4 regions of the Streptomyces sp. NPDC057287 genome follow, and region 2 is predicted to be linked to each of the others. Evidence: riboswitches for the same ligand, from Rfam matches in the RefSeq annotation. Region 2 holds a riboswitch; each other region holds the start of a gene.
The links. Region 2 has a riboswitch for cyclic di-AMP ahead of ACFUNE_RS18645 (M23 family metallopeptidase). Riboswitches for the same ligand answer to the same signal wherever they lie in the genome.

Region 1 (4,816 bases), on a different contig from region 2:
CCAGCACCGTACGCCCGGACGAGGCACACGCGCCCGCCGCCCCGGAATTCCCGATGCCCCGGGCGACGGGATGTCCGTTCGACCCGCCTCCCGCCCTGAAGGCCGAGCAGGAACAGGGGTCGCTCAGGAAGGTCCGCCTCTGGGACGGGACCACGCCCTGGCTGGTGACCCGGTACGCCGATCAGCGCACGCTCCTCGCCGACCCGAGGATCAGCGCCGACGTCACCCGGTCCGGCTATCCCAGTCCGGCGCCGCTGAGGGGGTCGAGCTTCAGTTTCATCCTGATGGACGATCCCGAACACGCCCGTCAGCGGCGGATGGTGACGGCACCCTTCACGATCAGGCGGGTGGAAGCGCTGCGGCCCGCCGTCCAGAAGATCGTGGACGGACTGATCGACGAGATGCTGTCCGGCCCCGCGCGGGCCGACCTCGTCCAGGCCTTCGCCCTTCCGGTCCCCTCGCTCGTGATCTGCGAGCTGCTCGGAGTGCCCTACGCCGACCACGACTTCTTCCAGGCGAACAGCAAGACCCTCATCAGCCGTACCGCACCGCCCGAGGAGCGGGGCGCGGCCCACGCCAACCTGATCGGATATCTGGACGAGCTGATGGGCTCCAAGATCGCCGGTCCGGCGGACGATCTCCTGTCGGGCCTCGGTACGCGCGTCGAGGCGGGGGAGCTGTCCCGGCGCGAGGCGGCCGAGATGGGCGTACTCCTGCTGCTCGCCGGTCACGAGACCACCGCGAACATGATCGCTCTCGGCACCCTCGCCCTCCTCGAGCACCCCGCCCAGCTCGCCCTGCTGCGCGACACCGAGGACCCGAAAGCGGTCGCCGGCGCCGTGGAGGAGCTGCTGCGCTACCTCAACATCACTCACGGGGGCCGCCGTCGTGTGGCGCTGGAGGACATCGAGATCGCCGGTGAGGTCATCCGGGCGGGGGAGGGGATCATCGTGCCCAACGACATCGGCAACCGTGACCCGGAGGTCTTCGCCGACCCCGACCGGCTCGACCTCCGGCGCGACGCGCGACGCCATGTCGCGTTCGGTTTCGGCGTGCACCAGTGCCTCGGCCAGCCGCTGGCCCGCATGGAGCTGCAGGTGGTCTACAGCACCCTCTACCGGCGCATCCCCACCCTGCGTCTGGACACCGGCCTCGACCAGCTGTCGTTCAAGCACGACGGAGCCGTCTACGGCGTCCATGAACTGCCCGTGGCCTGGTGACCCCGCACCCCCGTACCTGCCCGACAGCGACAGCGACACCGACGACGAAGGAGTGCTCATGAAAGTGACCCTCGACCAGGACAAGTGCGTGGCGTCCGGGCAGTGCGTGGTCGCGGCCGACGACGTGTTCGACCAGGACGACGACGGCATCGCGGTGCTGCTCGACCCCGCGCCGCCGTCGGAACGGGCCGACGACGTCCAGCAGGCCGCGGCGGTCTGCCCGGCCCTCGCCATCATGGTCCAGGACTGACGGGGAGGGGCCGGAGGCGGCGGTGGTCCACTGCCGCTCCCGGCCTCCGTCGCCCGTCCTCCTCCCGCCGTGGCCCTGTCCGCTACGGGACGGGGAGGAGCGTGCCCGTGGTGGAGCGGGACTCGATGTCGCGGTGCGCCCGCTCCGCGTCCCGCAGCGGGTAGCGCCCTCCGACACCGGAGGCGTGGCCATCCTGATGTCCACCGGCCGGACCGCCCATCTGGAGGCCGCGCCGGACACGTCGCCGGACCTGCTGCGCGCCACGGGCGCGCCGGCGCTCTCCCCCGAGGTCCGACCGTAGGGGTCTGACGCACGGGCGCGTCTCCGGCCGGGCGCGCCGCGGTCTGCCGGCGGCCCCTCCCGGCCCCGCCCCCCTTCCGGGGCGCCGCCCACCCCTTCCGCTCAGTGCGGACTCCAGCTGAGCTTGCCGCCTCCCACCCACCTGACGGACGCCGGGTCGTCGAGGTCGTGGACCGGGACACCGGCCGCGGCGGCGGCGATCAGGACGTCCGTCATGGCGGTCGCGCTCCCGATCACCTCCCCGTCGATCTCCACGATGCGGAAGGGCGGGTCGCCCGGCTGGACGGGCAGGACGGTGATCCGGGGGGTGGGGGCGTAAGGGCTCTCGGTCATAGGCGGATCGGTTCCACGCCGACGCCCCGGGTACGCCTGCAGACATCATCCGTGAGTCAAATGCCCGTTTTAGAACGTTTTTAGAAATTAATCCCGTAATCCATAAAAGGCCATTTCGTGGGACCTGGCCCCCTTCGCTCGGGCGCAAATCGCCCGAATCGGACTCCGTGACCAGGGTCACCTCCGGCGCCCCGGACGCGGGTGTGCGGCAGTCGGTTCCCTTCTGCGCCAAGAGAAATGAATGACGCGGTGTGGGGTGGATTACATGAATTCCCGTGAATCGATCTTGCGGATGAATTGTGATCACTCCGCCAGGCTTGTTCCTTTCCCTATTTCTCGCCTACGGTCACCATCACTCCGGGCGGAACGCCGAATCCTGCCGCCGTCCGGTTACCCGACCACTTCTCGTACGGCAGGAGCGGGGGACCCAAGTAAGCGCCGATCCGGTTTCCGGAGCGGCTCGGGGTGAAGTCGCATTCACATGCGGCCGGGCATCTCCAGCTCGAACCCGACAGCTCACTTCGCAGGCGACGGAGAGGAATTCAGCATGCCCGAAAACGGTAAGCACCGTCGTTCCAGGACCACTTCGCTCACCCGCGGCATCATCGCCGTGAGCACGGGTGGAGCCGCCCTGGCCCTTCCCCTGATCGGTGCGACCGGCGCCTTCGCCGCCCCGGCCCAGCCCGCCGCCGTGGAAAAGGCCGCAACGTCGACTGCTGTGTCCGGCAAGGGAATTGCCGCGCAGAAGTCCAAGTCCACCACCTATTCCGTCGTCCTGGGTGACACCCTGGCCAAGATCGCTCGCGAGCATTCCGTGAGCGGTGGCTGGAAGGCCCTGTACAAGGACAACGAGAAGGTCGTCGGCGGAAACCCCGACCTCATTCACCCCGGCCTGAAGATCACTATCGGCGCCAAGGGCGGGAACAAGTCCGCGGACAAGGCCGAGAAGGCCGAATCCAAGGCTTCCGACCGTGCCGAGAAGAGCGCCGACCGCGCCGACCGTTCGGAGCGCACGAGCACCTCGCTCGCCGCCGAGGGCGCTCCCGCCGCCGAAGCCGCTCCCGCGGCCGAGCCGGCCTCGTACACGAACGACCTCGACGGCTGGATCAAGGAGTCGCTGGCCGTCATGGCCGAGCACGGCATCCCCGGCACCTACGAGGGCATCCACCGCAACATCATCCGCGAGTCCGCGGGTGACCCGCAGGCCATCAACGACTGGGACATCAACGCGATCAACGGCGTCCCGTCGAAGGGCCTGCTGCAGGTCATCGACCCGACCTTCCAGGCCTACCACGTGCCCGGTACGTCGATGGACAGCTACGACCCGGTCGCCAACATCACGGCCGCGTGCAACTACGCCGCGGACAGGTACGGCTCGATCGACAACGTCTTCGGTGCCTACTGAGTCCTCATGGACGCGGGTCCTCCGACGCACGGGCGTGTGACGGAGGGCCAGAACTGACGGGTGGTACGGGTTCGGCGGAACCCGTACCACCCGTCTTTCGTGTCCGGGGGCCCATGTCGCGTCGCCGCAGCGCAGGCCGGCGCCCCCGCGACAGGCCGGTCGGAGTACGGCTGACTGGTCTCGTACAGGTTCGTCGTCCATACTGCCCGCCGTGGAGCAGCGCATAGATTCGAACGACAAGCCCGAGTTCGCCGCGGGGACAGACCCGGCGTACGTCCCCGGCCTGACGGCCCCTGCCCCCGCGCGGACGGAGGCGGAGGCGGCAGCGGAGAAGGCGGAGCCCGAGGGGGCCCCGGCGGCCGATGTCGCGGACGCTCCCGCCGAGGGGGCGGCCGTGGACGGTCCCACGGCCGCCGGCGCCGCGATCCCGGAGCACGGGGCCGAACCGGTCGACCGGGCCGACCCGGACGGCGAGGACGCCGGAGGCGGGGACGGCCCCGTCTTCGAGGTCAGCGACCGGCGCGGGTCCATCAGGGTGGACGCCGAGGGCGTCCGGTTCCGGCTCGACGACCAGGAGGCGGAGTTCGACTGGTCCGAGATCGGCGCGGTCGAAGTCAAGACCGGCCGTTTCGGACGCCGGTTCACCGTGACGGTGCACCTGTCGAGCCGCCGGTGGTTCAACGCCGAGGTCGAGGCCGGATCCCGGGGCGACCTCAAGGGGTGGACGGCGGAACTCGACGAGGTGCTCGACGCCTACTTCGAAGAGGCCTGACCTCCGCGTCCACGGCCGCACACCGGGCTGCTCGCCGGCCCGGTGTCCGGCATGCCGTGACGGGCTTCAGCCTCCGGCCACCGCGCCGAGCACCACGGACCGCGTCAGATGACGCGGCAGGTCGGGGTCGAGCCCACGGGCCTCCGCGCGGGCGATCGCCAGCCGCTGGACCCGGACCAGATCGGCCAGCGGGTCCAGGCCGCTCTCCACCCAACGGGCCCCGGTCGCCAGCACCTGCTCGCGGAGCCCCTCCGGAGCGGTGCCGAACATCCAGGTCGCCGTCCCGGCCGTGGCGATGCTGATGGGGCCGTGGCGGTATTCCATCGCCGGATACGACTCCGTCCAGGAGAGTGACGCCTCCTTCATCTTCAGCGCCGCCTCGTTCGCCAGCCCGACGGTCCAGCCGCGTCCCAGGAAGCTGAACTGGGTGCATTCCAGGAGCCCTTCGGGAAGCGGCTCCGCCAGTGCGGTCTCCGCGTCCCGTACGGCGTCCTCGGTGTGCAGTCCGAGATGGGCGCGGAACAGGGTCAGCGCGG
Region 2 (4,816 bases):
CCGGCACCACGAGCCGCACGCTCCGGCACTACGGAGACATCGGTCTCCTGGCGCCGAGCCGTACGGGTGCCAACGGCTACCGCTACTACGACCAGGAGGCACTGGTCCGGCTCCAGCGCATTCTGCTGCTGCGGGAGCTGGGGCTGTCGCTGCCCGCGATCAAGGACGTGCTGGAGGGGCAGCGGGACACCTCCGCCGCGCTCCGGACGCATCTGCGCCTGCTGGAGCGGGAGCGGGAGCGCATCGGCCGGCAGATCGCCTCGGTACGGACCACTCTCCACAGGACCGGGCAAGGGGAGGAACTCATGGCGTCGGAAGCGCTCGACGGCTTCGATCACACGGAGTACGAGCAGGAGGTCACCGAGCGGTGGGGCCGGGAGGCGTACGAGCGGGGCGGCCGGTGGTGGCGCGGACTGGACGAGGACGAGCGCGCCCGTTTCCAGGGAGTGCACGATGCCGTCGCCCGGGACTACGGGGAGGCCAGGGCCGCGGGCCTGGAGGCGGGCAGCGAGCAGGTGCAGGACATCGCACGGCGGCACTGCGAGTGGCTGTCGGTCACCATGGAGCCCACGCGTGCCTACGTGTCCGGCCTCGCGGAGATGTACGCCGCCGATCCCCGCTTCGGGAGGAACTACGATCGTTACGGAGACGGAACCGCCGTCTTCGTACGGGATGCACTGACGATCTACGCGCAGCACCGGCTCTCCGACTGACCTCCGGAGGACGGGGCTCCGGCGCGCTCCTCCCTTTGGCCGATGACGAGTCGCCGCTCGGCGCGGCTCCGGCCAGCCTGGGTGGGGCGCGGTACCGTCCGCAGCCGTGGGTGGACCGGGCAGGAGTGCACAGGTGGGCAAGCGGGACGGACGGCGACGGGGCGCTCCCAGGAGCTTCCGTTCGCGACGGTTCGTGCGTGCGCTGCCCGCCCTGCTGATCTGTGCCGGGGTGGCCTTCGACCTCGGTACGCCGTCCGAGGTCACCGCCGTCCCGCTCTTCGCCGCCGCCGCGCTCGTCGCCGCCCCGTTCTTCTCGCTGAGCAGCACCGTCCGCATCGGGCTCGCCGCGGTCCTGATCGTGCTCGCCATCCGGCTCTCGGACGGTGTGCTGTTCAGGGTCGCGCCGGTCACCGACCTGCTCACGCTGATGACCGTCGTGGCCCTGTCCCTCGTGATCAACCGCGTCGTGCACCGCGGCAACGAGCAGCTCGCCTCGGCCCGGTTCGTCGCCGAGACCGCGATGCGTGCGGTGCTCCCGGTCCCGGAGTCCCGGATCGGCGGGCTGCACATCGCGGCGCGGTACGAGGCCGCGCAGGCGGACGAGTTCGTCGGCGGTGACCTCTTCGCCGTCGCGGACACGCCCTTCGGTGTCCGCCTGGTGGTCGGGGACGTGCGGGGCAAGGGGCTGGACGCCGTGGCGGCCGTGGCCGTCGTGATCGGCGCCTTCCGGGAGGCCGCCGAGCAGGAGCTGTCGCTGGAGGGCGTGGTCCAGCGGCTGGAGCGGGCGCTGGCCCGTGAGGGCTCCCGGCGGGGCGGCCTCGATTCCATGGAGGGGTTCGTCACCGCCGTCCTCGCGGAGATCCCTGCCGGTTCGGACACCCTGCGGGTCGTCAACCGCGGCCATCCGGAGCCGCTCGTGCTGCACGCGGACGGGGCGCTCGACGTGCTGGCTCCGACCGCGCCCGCGCTGCCGCTGGGTATGGGGCTGGACGCGTGGCCGGACCGGTCGGACGAGTGGGCGCTTCCGGCGGGGGCGACGTTCCTGGCGTTCACCGACGGCCTCTCCGAGGCGCGGGACGCGAACGGCGTCTTCTACGACCCGGCGGCCCGGCTGCGCGGCCGGCTCTTCCCCGGGCCCGAGGAACTGCTGTCCGCACTCACCGACGACGTACGGCTGCACACCGGCGGCCGCTCGACCGACGACCTGGCGCTCCTCGCCGTCGGCCGACCTTCCCGGGGGCAGCAGGAGCGGCGGACGACGGTGAAGATTGTGGGGCGGGACAGTGAATGACCGGTTGCGACCGTCCGTAGTCGAAGGACCCCGCTCCGCATAACATTTGACGCACAGTCAGAAAGTGCTGGCCGAATCAGGTGGGCTCAAGTCGCCCGTTTGCGCCCGTTTGACCCCTGAAAGTCCAGGCCGGAGTCGTGAACGATCTGTGGGAACAGCTTGGAATCGGGCCCGGGTGTCTATTAACGTTCGATAACGCAGCGCGGTTGTACCTGCCGTCGCAAGAGACGGCACCGTGCGCAGCGCCGAATTCCGCAAGGGAACCGGGGAACCACCTACATGGGGTGAATCGGGCACCTGTGTCTCGCGAGAGACGAAGGGGCCCGTAGGAGACCTTCCTGCTCCGAACCCGTCAGCTAACCCGGTAGGCGAGAAGGAAGGAAAGGAGCGCGCCCACGTGGCGTCCAACCAGCCTGCCCCCGAGGCCCCGTCATCCTTCAGGACCGGAAGCTTCGGTGATGAGGACAGGACTTGGGAGGAATGGAACCCCACAGAGGAGTCCATCCGTCCCGTACGCGGCCGGCATCGCGTAGCCAAGCAGCGCGGTCTGGCCCGTAGCTCCACCGTCCTCGGCGTCGGCGTCATCGCGGCCGTCGGTGCGGGCGGCATGGCCACCGCGCAGAGCAAGCCGCCGGTCTCCATCTCTCTTCCCGATTCCATCGCGGACAATCTCCCCGACGCCAAGTCCCTTCCCGGCGTGGGTGCCTTCATGGCCGGCGACTCCGACTCGGACCACGGGACGGTCGCGGCGTCCTCCCCGCTCACCACGGCCGGTATCACCGCCGCCGAGGCCGAGCAGGGCACCACCGACGCGGGCGAGGCCCTGCGCGCACGCATCCTCCAGCAGGCCGAGCAGCAGTCGGCCGGAGCCGAGGCCGAGGCCAAGGCCGCCCAGGAGCAGGCGGCGGCCGAAGCGGCCGCGGCCCAGGCCGCGAAGCAGCAGAGCGACGCCGAGGCCGAGGTCGCCGCGGAGAAGAAGGCGGCGGAGGAGGCGGCGAAGAAGAAGGCTGAGGCCGAGCGCCTCGCCAAGCTCGCCGCCAGCTACGCCGTCCCGACCTCCTCGTACACCATCACCTCGACCTTCGGGCAGTCCGGTTCGATGTGGTCCTCCGGCCACCACACCGGCCTGGACTTCGCGGCTCCGACCGGCACGCCGGTCAAGGCCGTGCACAGCGGCACGGTGAAGTCGGCGGGCTGGTCCGGCTCGTACGGCTACCGCACGGTCCTGGAGCTCGATGACGGCACGGAGGTCTGGTACTGCCACCAGTCCTCGATGGATGTCACCGCCGGACAGAAGGTCAGCACCGGCGACACCATCGGCCGCGTCGGTGCCACCGGCAACGTGACCGGCCCGCACCTCCACCTGGAGATCCACACCGCGGACGGCTCGGGCGTCGACCCGATGAGCTGGCTCCGCGGCAAGGGCCTCTCGATCTGATCCAGGCACCGGAACCCCGGCGGCCCTGACGCACGACCCCCCGACGTCAGGGCCGCCGGTCTCTCCGGCCGGCGGGGCTCTCCGGACCCGGGCACGTGCGGGAAGCGGCCCGCGAAGCGGAATAGGCACCTCCGTCCGCTGGTTGATCCCGGGTATGACTTCTCTGCGCCCGCTCGGCACTTCGAGCCTCAAGGTCTTCCCTCTCGCTCTCGGCGGCAACGTCTTCGGCTGGACGGCCGACGAGGACCGGACCTTCGCCGTCCTCGACGCGTACGCGGCGGCCGGCGGCAACTTCATCGACACCGCCGACTCCTACTCCGCCTGGATCCCGGGCAACGAGGGCGGCGAGTCCGAGACCCTCATCGGCAAGTGGCTGAAGGCACGCTCCCGCCGCGACGACATCGTCGTCGCCACCAAGGTCGGCGCCCATCCGGCGTACAAGGGGCTGTCGCCCACCACGATCAAGGCGGCGGCCGAGGCCTCGCTGCGCAGGCTCGGCACCGACCACATCGATCTCTACTACACGCACTTCGACGACGAGAACGTCCCCGTCGAGGAGATCATCACCGCCCTCGACCAGCTGGTGAAGGCCGGCACGGTGCGGGAGATCGCCGCCTCCAACATCAGCCCCGAGCGGCTCAGGGCGTCCCTGGACTTCTCCGAGCGCGAGGGCCTGGCCCGCTACGTGGCACTGCAGCCGCACTACAACCTCGTCTCGCGCGACACCTACGAGGGCGCGCTCCAGGACACGGCGGCCGGGGCCGGTCTCGCCGCCGTCCCGTACTTCGCGCTCGCCTCGGGCTTCCTGACCGGCAAGTACCGTGCGGGAGCATCCGTCGAGAGCGCGCGGGCCGAAGGCGCGGCCAAGCACCTGGAGACCGAGCGCGGGCAGAAGGTGCTCGTGGCGCTCGACAGGATCGCCCAGGAGCACGACGCGGAGATCGCCACGGTCGCCCTGGCCTGGCTGGCCTCCCGGCCGACCGTGGCCGCACCGATCGCCTCCGCCCGCACGGTGGAGCAGCTGCCCGCGCTGGTGGCGGTCGCCGGTCTGCGGCTGACCGAGGCGCAGCTGGCGGAGCTGACCGAAGCGTCCGCCTGACCCCGGCCCGGCGGGAGCCCGGCGCGGGAGCCGCCGGGCATCCGCGCCGGAGCCCCTAGCGGTCCTCCAGGTACGGGTTGTGGCCGCCGTAGTGCCGGTGCGGAGCGGGGAGTTGCTGCGGAAGTCCGTCGCCGTGGGGGACCTGGCGGGGGAACGGAGGCGGCCGGTGCGCCCGCGGCAGCCGGCCCGTCGCATGGGCGGCGTACGTCAGGGCCGGGCCCGCGATGTCCCTGCGGTGCCAGAGGTGGTGCAGCAACTCCTGCTCGCGGAGGGCG
Region 3 (4,816 bases), on a different contig from region 2:
GGTCATCGAGGAGGGCGCCGCGGCGGGTGAGTTCCACTGCGAGGACCCGATGTCCGTGGCCTGGCGGCTGACCGCCCTCCTGGACGGCCTGGCCGTCCAGATGACGTCGTACGCGGGTCCGCTCTCCCGGGCCACCATGTTGCTGTGGACCGAAGAAGCGCTCGCCCGCGAACTCGGCATCGACCACGAGGTACTGACCGGCTGAGTGAGCCCGTCGCGGGCCGTACGGGGGCCCGTCGCCCATCGGCTCGTGCCCATCGGCCCCCGCCCGGCGTCCGCTCCCCTCCGTCAGTCGTCGACCACCACCGGTGACGGCGCGTCAGAGAGGCAGCAGGTCGGGGCGCTTGGCCTCGACGTGGTCTCCGGAGGATTCCCCGCGCAGCCGCCGCCCGATCCACGGGACGAGGTACTCACGCGCCCACTGGATGTCGTCACGGCGCACCTCGAAGGCCCCCCGGTGGATCTGCGGAGGCCACACCTGGTCCGGGTCGGCCGGCCCGTCGAGTCCGAGGACCTGGGCGGCGCGCAGCGCGACCAGGGTGTGTCCCTCGGCCGACAGGTGCAGCCGGTCGCTGTCCCACGCCCGCCGGTCCTGCACGGACCGAAGGGACCACAGGTCCAGGACCGGGCAGTCGTAGCGGTCGGCGATGGACCGGACGTGCGCGGTGAACATGGCGATCTTGCCCCGCAGGTGCTTGAGCACCGGGATGCCCCGGGTGTCGAAGCCGGTGGTGACCATGACGGTGCCGACGGACTGCGTCAGCTCGGCGACCGCACGCTCGAAGCGTTCCGCCACGTCGTCCGGGTCGGAACCGGGACGGAGGATGTCGTTGCCGCCGGCGCAGAAGCTCACCAGATCAGGTGCCAGCTCCTTGGCCCGGGGGACCTGTTCCTCGACTATCTGGTCGAGGAGGCGTCCGCGTACGGCGAGATTGGCGTACCGGAAGTTCCCGTGCGGGTCGTCCACGGGGCCGACCACCGCATCGGGGACCGGGAGCTGGTCGGCGAGGAGGACCGCGAACCGGTCCGCCCAGCCGACGAGCGTCCCGCCAGGGCCGGGGTCTCCGACGCCCTCGGTGAAGCTGTCGCCAATCGCTGCGTACGACCCGATGATGCCTCGTTGTTTGTTTCTCGAATCGTCTGCCACAAGGGCCTATCCTGCACCTTCGATTGTGACCTACGCGACCGTAATAAGGGGTTGACGGGTGGTGAGAAAGACCACCCGGTCAGTTTTTGGTAAAGCCGGAATAAGGAGAGGGGCGGGGCGCGTCGGCGCCCCGCCCCTCTCCTCCACCCTCAGGTGGCGCGTCTCAGATGGAGACGCCGTGCGAACGCAGGTAGGCGATCGGGTCGACGTCCGAGCCGTAGCTCGGGCCGGTCCGGACCTCGAAGTGGAGGTGCGGGCCGGTGGAGTTGCCGGTGGAGCCGGAGAGGCCGATCTGCTGGCCTCCGGTGACGGTCTGACCGGCCGAGACCTCCAGCGAGGACAGGTGCGCGTACTGGGAGTACATGCCGTCGCTGTGCTGGATGACGACCTCGTTGCCGTACGAGCCGCTCCAGCCGGCGGAGACCACGGTGCCCTGGCCGATGGCCCGGACGCTGGTGCCCGAGGCCGCCTGGAAGTCCGAGCCGGTGTGGTAGCCGCTGGACCAGCTGGCGCCGGCGGCGCGGTACTGGGTGGTGACGTTGGGGTTCTCGACCGGGGTGGCCCAGCCGGAGCCGTTGCTCTCCGAGGCGGCGGAGTCGGCGGTCTTCGCTGCCGCCTGCTCGGCCGGAGCGGCGGCCTTGGCCTTCGGCGCGGCCTTGGAGGGCGCGGCCTCGGCGGAGCCGGATGCCTTGGCGCCGAGCGTGAGCTTCATGCCCGGGACGATCAGCCTCGGGTTCTCGCCGACGACGTCGCGGTTGTCCTTGTACAGCTTCTGCCAGCCGCCCTTGACCTTCTGGTCGGCCGCGATCTTCGCGAGGTAGTCGCCGGAGACCACGGTGTAGGTCTTCGCGGAGCTCTTGGCCGCGGATGCGGGCGCACTGTGAGCGGCAGCCGACTTGGCGGCCGGAGCGGCCTGCTCGGCAGCGTGGGCGCCGGTGGCGCCGATCAGCGGGAGGGCGAGGACGGCGCCGCCGGTCCCTGCGGCAAGGACGCCTCGGGAGATCGGGCCGGTCTTCGTACGACGGTGCTTGCCTTTTGCGGGCATGGGGAAATTCCTCTCCGGCGCCTGCGAGGTGAGCTGTCGGGTTCGGACTGGAGATGCCCGGCCGCGCGGTGCGCGTCTTGACCCCAAGCCGTACCGGATCCCTCCGGCCGGCGGCCTACCTGGTTCCCCCGCTCCTGCCACACGTGAGTCGGTGCGGATTCCGGGCGGCGGCAGGATTAGGCGTTCCGTCCGGATTGACCGTGACCGTAAGCGCACCGGGACGCCGCGAACAAGCCTCGGATTGCGGACCGGAATCGACGCTTCATTTCCGGGCCCGAATTCCCGTCACACTCCGTGGATTACGGATCTTCGCTTTCCGCGTGGCGTCCGGAATGCCTGTCGGAATCTTCACCACGCACCGTCACGTATATGATCCCGCTCACCCGCCTCACCCCATCTCCCGTACAAGCGGGGCATGTTCCGCTAAATGCACCAATACGGACATGTCATGCCCACCGCCCCGTGGGGCGGCGACCGAGACGGTTGCCTGATGCAGCCATGTCGTATCGTCGCGGGCGTGCCCCCGTCGGCGAGCGGCGCCGACGCCCGACACTCCAGGAGCCCTTGTGACGCAGCTGCCAGAGGTCCCCCCGGCCGGCCCGGAGCCGACGGACGTCGGCCTGACCGGCGTCCGCAACTTCCGCGACGTCGGCGGGCTTCCGACCACGGACGGCCGCACCGTGCGCTACGGGCGCCTCTATCGCAGCGGCCATCTCGCCCATGCCACGGAGGCGGACACCGCGTTCCTCTCCGGGCTCGGCCTGCACACGGTCTTCGACTTCCGCAACGCGGCCGACCACAAGCTCGACGGGCTCGACGTGGAGTTGCCCGGCGTCCGGAATGTCAGCATTCCTCTCTCCGATCCGGCCGACGGCGCGGAGTTCTGGCGGCTGGTGCGCGACGGGAACATCCAGCAGCTGCGCTCGATCCTTGCCGGCGACAAGGGGACGGACCGCATGATCGCCTCGTACCGCTCGATCATCAAGGACCGCACCGCCGAACACAGCCGCGTGCTGCACGCCCTCGCCCAGGACAGCGTGCCCGCGCTGATGCACTGCGCGGCGGGCAAGGACCGGGCGGGCCTGTCCGTCGCGGTCTCCCTTCTTGCGGTCGGCGTCGAGAAGGAGGCCATCGAGGCCGACTACCTGAAGTCGAACGACGCGCACCGCCGCTACAAGGTGAAGCGCAGCGACTCCTCCCCGGTGGGAATGTCCGAAGAGGTGATGGAGCTGCTCAATCCCCTCTTCGGCGCACGCGCCGACTACCTCGCCGCGGCGTTCGCCACCATCGAGGAGGTCTGGGGCAGCACGGACCGCTACTTCCTCGAAGGACTGAAGATCAGCCCCGAGACCCGCGCGCAGCTGCGTGAGCGGCTCGTCGAGGACGCGTGAACGCGGCGGAGGTCAGCCCTTCCCCGCCACGGTGAAGAGCAGGAAGAGGAAGGCCGCGACCACGTGGCCGGCCACCAGGTAGGCGAAGAGCCGGATCACGACGCCGCGGGGCATCCGCCGCTCCTGCGTGTCCGCGCTCCTCGCCCTGCGCGGGGTCAGGGGGTCGTAGTGCTCCGAATCGGGCATGTCGGTCCTCTCTTCCGGCCCTCCGGGACCGGTGTGACGAACAGGGCGGGGGCTTACGGGGACGGGCGTGCGGGGATTCAGAGCCGGTGGATCCCGCTGCCCAGGCACAGCTCGGCGGCGGGGCTCTGCAGCAGGGTGTGGACGAAGAGCAGGCGCACCCCACCGGCGTCGAGCGCCGCGATCCGGTGCGGCGTGAGCGAGTCGAAGTGCGCGCTGTCCCCCGGACCGAGGTCGTGCACGGTCTCGCCGAGCACGACCCGGAGCCTGCCGTCGAGGACGTACAGCCACTCCTCGCCGGGGTGGACACGGACGAGGTCGCCCTCGGTGCCGTACGGGACGTGGACCCGCAGAGCCTGCATGGCGCGGCCCGCTCCACCGGCCTGCCGGTAGACCCAGCCGCCCGCCTCGGTGCCGCGCGGTGCGTCCCCGGGCGGGCCTCCGCGGACGATCGCGTCACGTTCGGGCGGCATCTCGCCGAGGAGCTCGGAGACGGTCGTACCGTAGACACGGGCCAGGCCGAGCAGCATCGGCAGCGAAGGCTGCCTGCGGCCCGTCTCGAGCCGGGAGAGGTGGGCCGGCGAGAGACCGGCCCGTCCGGCCGCCGCCTCCAGGGTGAGGCCGCGGTTGCGACGCAGGTCGCGGAGGCGGGGCGCGACCCCGGGGAGCTCGTCGGCCACCCCTCCGTCAGGAGGATTCATGCCTCCATTGAGCCAGGAGCTTTCCTCCGAGGCAAATTAATTGCCTCGGAGGCAAAAGGCTCAGCGGTTGGCGACAGCCTGTTTCACCAGTGTCCGGCCGAAGTCCCACATCAGCCCGCCCCCGTTGTGCGCGTCGTCCATGACGGCGGTGAACGCGGTCACGAAGCGGTCGACTTCGGGCTCTCCGATGATCAGCGGCGGGATCAGTTTGATCACTTCCAGGTGATCTCCCGAGACCTGGGTGAGGATCCGGTGCTTCTGGAGCAGCGGCACCACCACCATCTGCGCGAACAGCCCCTTGCGGGCCGCCTGGAGCATCGTCCAGCGGCTGCGGAGCTTGAGGGAGGAC
Region 4 (4,816 bases), on a different contig from region 2:
CGAAGCTGCTGTCCGAACGGATCGTCTTCCTCGGCACACCGGTCGACGACACCGCGGCGACCGATCTGATCGCACAGTTCATGTACCTGGAGCACGCGGACCCCGACCGGTCCCTCTCCCTCTACATCAACTCGCCGGGCGGCTCCTTCGGCGCGATGACGGCGATCTACGACACCATGCGCTTCCTCGCCTGCGAGGTGGAGACGTTCTGTCTCGGCCAGGCCGGTTCCAGCGCAGCGGTACTGCTCGCGGCCGGCGCTCCGGGACACCGACATGCCCTGCCGGGCGCCCGGGTAGTCATTCAGCAACCCGCCCTGGACGAGCCGGTGCAGGGGCAGCCCTCCGATCTTGAGATCAGGGCCCGTGAGTTGACGCGCGAGCGCGAGCTGCTCACGGACATGCTGGCCCGTCACACGGGTCGCTCCACGAGGGAGATCAGCGCCGACATCGAACGGGACACCATCCTCGACGCCCCGGCCGCCCTGGCGTTCGGACTGGTGGACCACGTCGTGGAGAACCGCACGCCGTCCCAGCCGCCGCATCCCGCGAGGTGAACGCCAGATGCTCCCACCCCAGCTCCCGCCGCTTCCCGCACTGACCCGCGCGGAGGCCGAGTTCATCGACTGCTACCTGGAAGTGCTCGACCAGCTCGGCCGCATCAATCCCGCCCGGAGCAGCGACACGTACGGAGCGCTCCGGGCGGCTCAGGCCCTCGCGTCCCGGGCCACCGCCCTCCGCGACGCGCTCGTACTGATGCACGACCGGGGTGAGTCACAGATCCACGCGGACACCCTGGCCAGGGCGCTGCGACTGCTGGACGGCGAGCGCCGCGCGGGGCGCGTCGCCGTGCCTCCCGCCTCGACGGGCTGAGCGGTCCAGCCGTCCGGCTCGGCAAGGGACCGCTCCTTCGGCGCTCCTTTCCGACACGCCCGGCGGGCCGATGAGTTTTTCTCGCTCGTTCGGCGTAGAAGCTCCCCCGCCCGAGGGACAGCCCAACTTGCGCAACGGACGCGGACGCTGAACGGAATGCATCGTTCCGCTGCTGGTACGCGGCTGGTCGGACCCGGCCGTCACGGCTCGCGGCCGGGTGCGTCCACCCGATCGGATCAGTCGTGACGACTCTCACATATCGCTACTTCAACCAGGAAATCCGGCAGTGCGTGCGTAAAGATCCCTGGGACGACAAGCCCCCGCCACCGCGGCGGGGCGGTCCGGGCGGACGCCGAGTCCTGCCGCTGTCCGGATGCCTGGTCGACAGAAGTGGATCGGCAGGAGTGGAGGACCCGAGCACAACGGGCCGACCGGAGATCCGGGCGGCCCTCGGGGTGAAGCCGCTTCGCGCGGCCGGGCAACTTCGCCAGCCCGAACCCGACAGGTCATCCTTCACAGGCGGCTGACGAAGGGTTGCGCATGACTGCGCAGGTTCATGTCCCGTCTCTGTTCGCCCGGGTCGGCACGGCCTCGGCTCTGACATTCGCCGTAGGCACCACCGTGCTGGCCCCCGGTTTCGTGAGCGACGCCGAGGCCGCCACCCGATCGGCGACGGCACTCAAGGTCGCCGCTTCGAAGAAGGGGGCGCCCTACAGATGGGGTGCCACAGGCCCTCACCGGTTCGACTGCTCCGGCCTCACGCTCTACTCGTTCAAGAAAGCGGGCAAGAAACTACCCCGCACGGCCCAGCAGCAGTACAACAAGACCCGCCATATCTCCAGGTCGCAGCGGAAACGCGGCGACCTGGTCTTTTTCCACGCGGGCCGCAGTGTGTACCACGTCGGCATCTACGCCGGCAGCGGGAAGATCTGGCACTCACCGAAGACCGGGGCCGTGGTCCGGCTGGAGAAGATCTGGTCCGGCAGCGTCTGGTACGGGAGGGTCCGCTGACCCTCCCTCCCGCCAGGTTCAGCGCAGCAGGGGCCCTGCCACCAGCACGAGTCCCAGTGCGGTGAGCGCCGTGCCGCTGCCGCCCTCGATCGCACGGGCGGCACGCGGCCGGCGCAGCCACCGGCCCAGGCGGTCCACCAGGAGGGCCACGGCCGGGAACCAGACGAGCGCGAGCAGCACGACCACCGAAGCGAGCAGCAGGGTTCTGGGCAAGGGCGGCTGTCCGTCGGGAACGAACTGGGGCAGCAGGCTCAGGAAGAGGACGGGCGCCTTCGGGTTCAGGGCGTTGGTCAGGAAGCCCTGGCGCAGCGAACGCCGGAGCCCCGGCCGCGCTCCGCCCCCGTCCTCCACTTCGGCACCCGGGCCGGCGGCGGCCCGCCGCCGCATCGCGAACAGGCCGCTGAGGCCCAGGTAGAGCACGTACGCGCCGCCGAGCAGCTGAACGGTACGGAAGAGGACGGGCATCGTCACGAGCACGGCGGCGAGTCCGGCGACGGCCAGGGCGGTGTGCACCACGAGTCCTCCGGCGACTCCGACCGCGGTGGCCAGCCCGGACCGGCGGGATACGAGCGCGTTGCGTACGACCACGGTGAAGTCGGCGCCGGGCAGCGCCACCATTCCCGCGGCCACGGCGACGAAGGCGAGCAGTTGTGCGTCCATGGGGTACACCCTGACCGCACGAGCCCTTTAGCGTGTACTTGCAATCTTCTTGGTCTGCCAAAAGGAACGCTTAATGTACGACCCGACACGGCTGGCCGCACTGGTGGCGGTGGCCGAGGCAGGCTCCATCACGCGGGCCGCCGCCCGGCTCGGTTACACCGCGCCCGCACTCTCGCAGCAGCTGGCCAAGCTCGAACGGGAAGCGGGGGCAGCTCTCCTCGTCCGTCACCACCGGGGGGCGCGGCTGACGGCCGCCGGTGAGCTGCTGGCGGGGCGGGCGCGCCGTGTTCTGGACGAGATGGACCAGGCACGGCACGAGCTGGCCCGGCTCGCGGGGCTGTCGGGCGGCCGGTTGCGGGTCGGCACGTTCGTGACGGCCGGGATCCACCTGCTTCCGCCGGTGCTCACCGCGTTCCGACGCGCCCACCCCGACGTGGAGCTGACCGTCACCGACTACGAGCCTCCCGCAGGGGTCGCCGCCGTGGCGGCGGGTGACGTGGACCTGGCGCTGACGCATGCGTACGAGCCGGCGGCAGCCGCGCCGATGCCGGCGGGGCTGTCCGCCGAGCCACTGCTCGTCGAGGAGCTGGTGCTGGTCACCGCGCCCGGGCAGATGCTGTCCGAGGGCAGCGGGCCGCTGCCCGTCGCCGAACTGGCGGGCCGCCCGCTGATCAGCAGCGCGCCGGAGCACCCGCCGCGGCGCGGGGTGGAGCGTGCGCTGGCAGAAGCGGGGGCCACCCCCGCCGTGGTGTGCGAGTCACCCGGCTACGCCCTGGTGTGCGCCCTGGTCAGCGCGGGCCTCGGCGTGGCGGTGGTGCCGGAGATGGTGGCAGCGATGTCGCCGGCCCCGCTGGCGGTGCGGCGCCTGGAGCCGGCCGCTTTCCGGCGGACGATCTCCGTGGTGCACCGGGGGGACAGGAACACCCCGGCGGCGCAGACGCTGATGGCGCTGATGCGCAGCGGCTTCGGGCGGGCCTCTGCTCCGTAGGGACCTCGCCGGGCAGCATCAGGCCTGTGCGGGAACCGGCCAGGGAAGCGCGATCGACACGGTCTTGCCCCCGTCCGGGGTGGGGCTGACGCCGAGGCGGCCGCCGTACTCCTTCGCGAGCGCCCGGATGATCACCATGCCCCGGCCGTTGTCCTGCCGGACGGCGGCGGGAAGCCGCTGGGGCCAGCGCGGGTGGCTGTCCGTCACCCCGAGGAAGAACTCCACGTCCCGGTCGAGGCGGAGGTCGACGGTGAAGGTGGGCGACAGGCCGAAGGTGTGCTGGACGGCGTTGGTCGCGAGCTCCGAGACGATCAGCCGGATGGTGTCGGCCGTGTCGCCGCCCTCGGCCAGGCCCCATTCGGTGGTTACGCGGGCCACGAATCTGCGGGCCGCGGAGACCGAGGCCGGATCGCTCGGCAGAGTGACGGTTGCTTCCTGATGGTCTGCCATGGCGACGCCGTCCCTTTCCCGCCCTGACCGGCCCACGGCCGGCCTGGATTGTGCTTCGCGCCAGACTGCCACCGATGCCGCCCTCCATGACGGCGATCCACCAAGATATGCATATATCTATCGCTCATTACGGTGAACTCCGCCCCCCGACCCGCATACCGGCGCAACACTGGCCCCTTTCCGAGCCGGACCCGCCTGGGCGGCTCTCCGTACAACGGGAGGAGTCCGCGATGCGGAACGGCCCTGTGGTTCGCCGTCGCAAGCTCGGCGAGGAGTTGCGCAGCCTGCGCCACACCTCGGGACTCACGAGCCGGGACGTCGCCGGGGTGCTGGGCTGGCACCAGTCGAAGGTGAGCCGGATCGAGACCGGGGCCAGCGGGGTCACGCCCGGTGATGTGACGCGCCTGCTGGACGCCTACGGCGTGGACGACAGGCAGCTGCGGTCGCTGCTCCAGGCGCTCGCCGGTTCCGCGGGCGGCGGTGGAAGCGGCTGGTGGCACGCCTATCGCGGGCTGATCCCGCCCCAGTACCGCGACTTCATCAGTCTGGAGTCCCAGGCGGATGCCGCCCGCACCCTCGAGACGTCGGTGGTGCCGGGGCTGCTGCAGACCGCCGACTACGCGCGAGCGGTGACCCGGTCCTCGCTGGACGGGTTGCCACCCGCACAGCTCGATTCCCTGGTCGAGGTCAGGCTCGCGCGGCAGAGCGTCCTTCAGTCTCCCCGTCCGCTGCGGCTCAGCGTCGTGCTCGACGAGGCCGTACTGCGGCGGGAGGTCGGCGGCGCCCGGGTCATGGAGCAGCAGCTGCACCATCTGGCCCAGGCCGCTCAACTCCCTC

Region 1: another riboswitch for cyclic di-AMP. It lies ahead of ACFUNE_RS31160 (transglycosylase SLT domain-containing protein); the one in region 2 lies ahead of ACFUNE_RS18645 (M23 family metallopeptidase).
Region 3: another riboswitch for cyclic di-AMP. It lies ahead of ACFUNE_RS28790 (peptidoglycan DD-metalloendopeptidase family protein); the one in region 2 lies ahead of ACFUNE_RS18645 (M23 family metallopeptidase).
Region 4: another riboswitch for cyclic di-AMP. It lies ahead of ACFUNE_RS22270 (C40 family peptidase); the one in region 2 lies ahead of ACFUNE_RS18645 (M23 family metallopeptidase).

What each region holds. Positions count from the first base shown of each region.
Region 1 covers NZ_JBHUYV010000020.1:129,833-134,648, reverse strand. Annotated here, with positions in the region: gene ACFUNE_RS31175 (cytochrome P450) at 1-1,220, shown strand, start outside; gene ACFUNE_RS31170 (ferredoxin) at 1,279-1,470, shown strand; gene ACFUNE_RS31165 (hypothetical protein) at 1,873-2,103, opposite strand; cyclic di-AMP (ydaO/yuaA leader) riboswitch at 2,461-2,646, shown strand; gene ACFUNE_RS31160 (transglycosylase SLT domain-containing protein) at 2,651-3,508, shown strand; gene ACFUNE_RS31155 (hypothetical protein) at 3,720-4,280, shown strand; gene ACFUNE_RS31150 (SIS domain-containing protein) at 4,347-4,816, opposite strand, start outside.
Region 2 covers NZ_JBHUYV010000008.1:355,469-360,284, forward strand. Annotated here, with positions in the region: gene ACFUNE_RS18635 (MerR family transcriptional regulator) at 1-713, shown strand, start outside; gene ACFUNE_RS18640 (PP2C family protein-serine/threonine phosphatase) at 820-2,004, shown strand; cyclic di-AMP (ydaO/yuaA leader) riboswitch at 2,238-2,390, shown strand; gene ACFUNE_RS18645 (M23 family metallopeptidase) at 2,402-3,442, shown strand; gene ACFUNE_RS18650 (aldo/keto reductase) at 3,597-4,541, shown strand; gene ACFUNE_RS18655 (PrsW family intramembrane metalloprotease) at 4,597-4,816, opposite strand, start outside.
Region 3 covers NZ_JBHUYV010000017.1:131,998-136,813, reverse strand. Annotated here, with positions in the region: gene ACFUNE_RS28800 (TetR/AcrR family transcriptional regulator) at 1-205, shown strand, start outside; gene ACFUNE_RS28795 (SGNH/GDSL hydrolase family protein) at 320-1,147, opposite strand; gene ACFUNE_RS28790 (peptidoglycan DD-metalloendopeptidase family protein) at 1,311-2,192, opposite strand; cyclic di-AMP (ydaO/yuaA leader) riboswitch at 2,196-2,356, opposite strand; gene ACFUNE_RS28785 (tyrosine-protein phosphatase) at 2,759-3,583, shown strand; gene ACFUNE_RS28780 (DUF6126 family protein) at 3,596-3,769, opposite strand; gene ACFUNE_RS28775 (helix-turn-helix domain-containing protein) at 3,847-4,467, opposite strand; gene ACFUNE_RS28770 (aspartate aminotransferase family protein) at 4,528-4,816, opposite strand, start outside.
Region 4 covers NZ_JBHUYV010000011.1:133,343-138,158, reverse strand. Annotated here, with positions in the region: gene ACFUNE_RS22280 (ATP-dependent Clp protease proteolytic subunit) at 1-554, shown strand, start outside; gene ACFUNE_RS22275 (hypothetical protein) at 562-870, shown strand; cyclic di-AMP (ydaO/yuaA leader) riboswitch at 1,235-1,407, shown strand; gene ACFUNE_RS22270 (C40 family peptidase) at 1,411-1,881, shown strand; gene ACFUNE_RS22265 (LysE family translocator) at 1,900-2,541, opposite strand; gene ACFUNE_RS22260 (LysR family transcriptional regulator) at 2,615-3,529, shown strand; gene ACFUNE_RS22255 (ATP-binding protein) at 3,548-3,979, opposite strand; gene ACFUNE_RS22250 (helix-turn-helix domain-containing protein) at 4,210-4,816, shown strand, end outside.